One region of the Rhizobium ruizarguesonis genome, then DNA from elsewhere that is predicted to be linked to it. Evidence: riboswitches for the same ligand, from Rfam matches in the RefSeq annotation. Region 1 holds a riboswitch; the other holds the start of a gene.
The links. A riboswitch is a leader RNA that binds a small molecule or an ion and turns the genes downstream of it on or off. The one in region 1 is predicted to bind FMN.
Positions count from the first base shown of each region.

Region 2: another riboswitch for FMN. It lies ahead of J3P73_RS16065 (6,7-dimethyl-8-ribityllumazine synthase); the one in region 1 lies ahead of ribN (riboflavin transporter RibN).

Region 1 is NZ_CP071678.1:1,910,262-1,913,503, reverse strand. Features, by position in the region: gene J3P73_RS09475 (esterase-like activity of phytase family protein) at 1-584, opposite strand, end outside; gene ribN (riboflavin transporter RibN) at 668-1,576, opposite strand; FMN riboswitch at 1,763-1,917, opposite strand; gene hupB (DNA-binding protein HupB) at 2,040-2,315, opposite strand; gene lon (endopeptidase La) at 2,522-3,242, opposite strand, start outside.
Region 2 is NZ_CP071678.1:3,230,154-3,233,395, forward strand. Features, by position in the region: gene J3P73_RS16050 (hypothetical protein) at 82-306, shown strand; gene J3P73_RS16055 (GCG_CRPN prefix-to-repeats domain-containing protein) at 416-724, opposite strand; gene J3P73_RS16060 (SRPBCC family protein) at 911-1,357, opposite strand; FMN riboswitch at 1,619-1,761, shown strand; gene J3P73_RS16065 (6,7-dimethyl-8-ribityllumazine synthase) at 1,840-2,274, shown strand; gene J3P73_RS16070 (SDR family oxidoreductase) at 2,341-3,111, opposite strand; gene J3P73_RS16075 (alpha/beta fold hydrolase) at 3,176-3,242, opposite strand, start outside.

The DNA.
Region 1 (3,242 bases):
ACGGTGCCGTTCTTGACCTGGAAGACGACGAGGTCGCCGGGCGGCATTTGCGGGATCTTGCCGTCATTGACGTCTTCGTCGCGCTCGTTTTCGATTGCGATGGCGCCGAGCATCTTGTCCTTGTTGAGGGCGATCGAATCCGGCTGGCCGCCGAGATCGCAGGTGTTCTCGATCTTCTTGGTCGCCACGTCGACGATCGCGAGACGGCCCGAGGGCTTCGCCTTGCTTTCGGAGGTGTTGACAGCAACGAGCGCCTTGCCGGCGCTGGAGGTGACCGATGTCGGCTCGCCGTCCATCATCACCGCGCCGCCGGCCTTCGGTGCCTTGGCATCGGTAATATCGATGAAGCCGATCGCGCCGAGCGGGCTGTCGCTATAGATCAGCGTGTTGCCGTCGTCGGTCGCGGTGATGATTTCGGCGGAGCTCACCGACAGCTTGTCCTTGTCAGCCGGCAGGTTCTCTGCGACCGGGAAGGAAGCGATGCGGTTGAAAACCGGTTCGGCCGCGGCCGGAAAAGCAACGGATGCGAGAAGCACGGCAGCGAGCACTGCCTTGCGCGATGAAATTGTCATGAAATCCCCCATGTGTCGAACATTCGAAACAGGAGTTTTCTGCGCGCGCGGCATGACAGAGGCATGACAGATGCGGCATTTTGCACCTGATCACGTCAGGCTGGTTTGCGCTCCCGGCGCATCTCGTTTCGCATGATGAACAGCGAAGCAGACAGGATGAGAGCCGCTCCCAGCCAGAGATAACCCGCCGGCGCATAACCGAAGAACAGCCAACCCGCCAGTACGTTCAACGGCAGCTTCAGATCGTCGAACGGCTGGACATAGGCGGCATCAGCGGCTGCATAGGCGAGCGTCAGGAAATACTGCGCTGCGGCAGTCAGCAGCCCCGCCAGCAGGAACAGGGCAAGGGTTGCGCCCGTCGGCACTGCAAAGCCTGCCGCAAGCGCCAGCCCGCCATTTATCGGCGTCAGCAGAACGAGCAGCCAGACGGTGATCGTCTCCGGTCGTTCGATACCCGTCAGGCTCTTGGTGATCAGCGACGAGGCGCCCCAAAGCAGCGCCGAAAGCACAGGCAAGAGAGCCGCCCAGCCAAAGCCGTCCGACCATGGCTGCAGGATGATCATCGCTCCGGTGAAACCCGCAGCCGTCGCAGCCCAGCGGGCCGGGCCGACGCGCTCACCCAGGAAAAGCCGGGCGCCCAGAATGATGAAGAAGGGCGAGGTCATCACCAGTGCGATCGCCTGCCAGATCGGCACCGCGGCAAGGCCGGCGACCCAAGCTTCGACGCCGAGCGCGGCAAGCGCGACGCGCGCGAGGTGACGCCAGGGATAGTCCGTGCGCATCGCCGCAAGGCCGAGCCTCTTAAGGAACGGCAGCGAAAACAGGAAGGCGAAGCCATATTGCCAGAAAGCTGCCGACGCCGAGGGAAAGGCAAGCTTCATCGTCAGCCATTGGGTGACGACGTTGAGAAGCGAAAAGGCAATGCCGGCAAGCACCATCCAGATGGCACCGACAACGGCGCGGGACGGCGAGACTGCAAGGGAAGTCTGATTCATGTCTTTCATCCAAACTACAGCGCCGCGCGTCTTTTCAGACGCGCAAAGGACGCTGTAGCACTTTAAATCGCTGCATAATTTTATCTTTAAATCGATTCCGATTTAAGGAATTATGCAGTGGGACCAACATAAATCAGGACGCATGAGGCACGGACACGAGCGACATGGCGGATCCCCGCCCTTTGCACGACCGACACTCATTCTCTTCCATCCGGACTTTTACCGTCGGCTCCGGAATCGCACCGGATCTGCTGGCCCTTCCCCCGCTTGGACACGAGAGCAGGCGCTCGCGGGCTCGAGCCGAAACCCTTACCGCCGGTGGGGAGTTTCACCCCGCCCTGAGAACAGAAACGTCGTAGATCAAAGCCCGGGCGACAGCAAGGCTAGCCAAAGCAAAAGGGGTCCGGCAAAGCCGAACCCCTCTCAAATCCTGCACAACCGGTCTCGTTTCCGGCTGACGGATAATATCAGATCAGCCGTTGACGGCGTCCTTCAGGCCCTTGCCGGGCGTGAATTTCGGCACGTTGCGAGCCGGAATGTCGACTTCAGCGCCCGTCGACGGGTTACGGCCCTTCGTTGCGGCACGATGAGAAACGGTGAAGCTGCCGAAACCCGCGAGGCGAATGTCGCCCTTGTTCTTGAGTTCAGCCTGGACAACGTCGAAAACCGCGTCAACAGCGGAAGCCGCGTCAGACTTCGTCAGTCCTGCCTTTTCGGCTACTGCGGACACGAGTTCATTCTTGTTCATGTTTCCACCCCTTTCTAAATGGTATGAAACGACTCAAAAGTAAGCTAGGCGCAGAATAGGTTTCATCAGGCCCGCCGAAAACCCAAAAGCCCTGCAAATCAAGGAAAAGCAAGCGTCTACATGACGTTTTCACAAAAAAGGCTGGCGTTTTCGCCAGCCTTTTTCCGTGTTTTGCGCCAATTGGGCATAAATGTGGCAAAGGCCACTCAATGCGCTATGGTTGCGCCCGTCTCATCGAGGCCTTCGACCGATGTGATGACCGGCGTTTCCACCGTGCCGTCCCATTCGATCGGCTCCGGCCGCCGGATCAGCGCATGCTTGATCACCTCGCCCATGCGGGATACCGGGATGATCTCCATGTTGTTCTTCACGTTATCAGGAATCTCCGCCAGGTCCTTGGCGTTTTCCTCCGGAATCAGCACCTTCTTGATGCCGCCGCGAAGCGCTGCGAGCAGCTTTTCCTTGAGACCGCCGATCGGCAGCACACGGCCGCGAAGGGTGATTTCACCGGTCATGGCCACATGCCTGTCCACCGGGATGCCGGTCATGATCGAGACGATCGCGGTTGCCATGGCGACGCCGGCCGAGGGGCCATCCTTCGGCGTTGCGCCTTCCGGCACGTGCACGTGGATGTCGCTCTTGTCGAAGCGCGGCGGCTCGATGCCGAAATCGACGGCGCGCGAGCGGACATAGGACGCCGCTGCCGAGATCGATTCCTTCATGACTTCCTTCAGATTGCCGGTGACCGTCATGCGGCCCTTGCCCGGCATCATCACACCTTCGATGGTCAGCAGCTCGCCACCAACTTCCGTCCAGGCAAGACCGGTCACGACGCCGACTTGATCCTCGCCCTCGGCTTCGCCATGGCGGAAGCGCGGGACGCCCAGATAGTCGGAGATGTTGGCAGCCGTCACGTGAACGGCCTTC
Region 2 (3,242 bases), 1.3 Mb from region 1:
AAACAAAAAATAAACACTTTAAACTTGCGCGGCTTTGATTCCATTATGGGGCCGTTCGTCATCGTGTGATTGAGGGGTACGATGGGCACGATTTTCTGGCCGAAAGATCCGCTGGATGGGAATGACATGACGCTGCTGACGTCGATCCTTCGGCGATGGTGCGAAAGATATCAGGTCGAGCTGACGGCGGAGGAGAGTAGCCGCAAGGCGAAAGAACTCGTCGAATGGTTCGAATTCGGCGTCAAGGATCCCGTCGAGCTCGAGGAATTGATCGACGACAAGCACTGGCTCGTCAGCAGGATCTGATCCTCTCGGGCGAATCGGGAGAACGCTGGCTGTCAGCGTCGGCGAAGCATTAGAAAAGGCCGGGCGAAAATCGCTCCGGCCTTCGTCCATCTACATCTAAGCCAGACCTTTAGTCATCATCCCGCCAACGCCGGTCGCGATCCCAGCGCCTCTCATCGCGCCAGCGCGGACCATCCCAATCCCGGTGACGCCGCTCCCAGCCCCAGCGGGGCGGACCACCGTAGAAAGCTACCGGCGGCGGGCGTCTCCAGTTTCGCCGGCATTCGCCCCAGCGCGTCAGATGCCAGCCGCGACCGCAGGCGTAGTCGACCTTTGTGACATTGCTCTGGACATTGATTGTCCCCATCGGCATTGCCTCCGCGGTACCGATCGAGAGGCTGCCGGCAAGCAAGGCAGCCGCGATAGAAAGTGCCTTCATCGTGAACTCCATTTTCAATCCAGCCGTCCGCAGATTAGGACCGCTAAATTGAACTGGAGATGAACTGCGCGTTCATGTTTGCGGTAGCAAAAGAAGCGCTTCCGCACGACCGGCTTGGGCGCTCGCCGACCGTTGTTGTCGCAACGGCAAGCGCTTCACAGACGCCCCGCTGCCGGCAAAATTTGTTCATGTCCTGCCGTAAAAAGGGTCGGGACCCGGATCATGCCCGGCGGCGACCTCGGTCAACCGCCCGAGGTAATGCGCCCAGCCTTCCGCATGGCCGGCGCATTGCTCGGCGCTCGGCAGGCCGCTATGGGTGAGCCGCAACAGCGTTCCATCTCCTTGCTCGATCAGGTCGATCTCGACCAGGCTCGACCCCGGCGGCACCACCTCACTGCCGTCCCAGCCGAAGCTGTAGGCAAGGCGATGAACCGGAACCACTTCTCGAAACGAGCCGCGCGCAAAGCGGGCGCCGGTGACGTTGACGAGATAGAGCCCACCGGGCTGCGGCTCGACCTGCGCCTCCGTTCCCATCCAGCGCAGGATCTTTTCCGGGTCGGTCATCAGCGCGAACACCGCGGCCGGCGGCGCCGCGATATGCGCCTCGCGGTGGACGACGAAGGGGTCTTGCATCTCTCTCTCCCGTGGTTGCCACGGCCCTGCCCGTCTCCGGTGGAGACGGCGCATCCTGTCTTGCCGTGCTATTCTGACGTGAATGTCCTCACTGGAAGCATGTAGGCGCAAGCCCATCCTCCACAAGAGGGCTTGCCCGTCGCGATCGACGAACAAGCAAAATCGCCGCGTCGGGAGCCCTGATCCTGCATCGGCGCTTTCATCGGTCATGAAAGCTCTTTCCGGACTATTGCCAGCCCGTCACCTTCCACCTATTGTTCGCGCCGTTCTCAGGGCGGGGTGCAAGTCCCTACCGGCGGTATGCAATTTGGATTGCGAGCCCGCGAGCGCCTTCTCAGGAAGGGTCAGCAGATCAGGTGAGATGCCTGAGCCGACGGTCATAGTCCGGATGAAAGAGAACGCGCGTTCCTGCCGCCCTTGCGGCTGTCGGGGACGTTCGTGATCGCCTTGGGTGATGTGTCTGTTCGCCAAAGGAGATTACCATGACACCCACCCGCTATGCCTTCATCAAAGCCAGCTGGCATGCCGATATCGTCGACCGTGCCCTAGATGGCTTCCATCAGCTTATTCCGCCCGAGCAGGTCGATGTGTTCGATGTTCCCGGCGCATTCGAGATGCCGCTGCTGTCACGCGATCTTGCGGCAAGCGGGCGCTATGCTGCTGTCGTTGCCGCCGCCTTCGTCGTCGACGGCGGAATCTACCGCCACGAATTCGTCGCCCAGGCCGTCGTCGATGGGCTGATGCGCGCCGGCATGGATACCGGCGTGCCGGTGCTGTCGGTTTCGCTGACGCCGCATCAGTATCAGGAAACCGAGCATCACAAGCAGATCTACCGCGCACATTTCGTCGAGAAAGGGCGCGAGGCCGCAAAGGCGGCTCTGACGATCGGCAAAACCCGCGCCGCTCTGGCTGCGTGAAAGCAGCTCGACGAGCAGAGGAACACAGGAGATGAAGACGGCGGGGCACTCCCGCCGTCGACCGCATCAGATCGACTTCACCTCGCCGCCATCCATGCGCAGCGTCGAGCCGGTCATCCAGCGTGCGCCCGGCGATACCAGGAAAGCCATCAGTTCGGCGATTTCTTCCGGCTCGCCATAGCGGGCGATGCCGGCCTGCTTGAGGAAACGGGCGGTCGCCTCCTCCACGCTTACGCCATGCAGCGGCGCCCAGTGCTTGAGATAGGAAAGACGCCGGCCGGTCATGACGGGACCGGGCAGCACGCTGTTGACCTGCACGCCATCGGTGATGCCGCGATCGGAAAAGGCCTTGGCGAGTGCGACGATGGCAGCATTGATGGTACCGACCGCCGCGTACGGCGCCTTCGGAAACACCGCCGAATTGCCCGACATCAAGACGACGGAGCCCTTCGCCTCTCTCAGCGCCGGCCATGCCGCTATCGTCAGGCGCCTCGCGCCGTGCAGCTTTAGCGCCAGCCCGTCCTCCCACTGCGCATCGGTCATCTCGAAAAGATCAATCTGCGGTACCGCACCGGCGATGTTGAGCAGCGCATCGATGCGGCCGAAGGCACCGAGCGCCTGATCGACCACGGCCTGCGCCGCTTGCGGCTCGGCGAGGTCGGCGCCGATGACGAGGGCTTGCGCGCCGGCCGCCCTTACCGCCTGCGCGGTCTCCTCAAGATTAGCGCGGTTGCGGGCGACCAGCACCAGCGCGGAAAAATCGCGCGCGAGGCGCTGCGCCGTCGCCTGGCCGATACCCTGGCTGGCGCCGGTGATGATCGCGACTGAGTTCGACATGCCGTCTCTCCTCTCTGCTTCGGCCACCACCCGCCCCTTCCGGCGGGGCGGCGCCAGGTTGCCGTCAGCGGGCCAGAAAATCCCGAATCTCGGCCGCGATCTCGGCGGCATGCGTTTCCAGCGCGAAATGG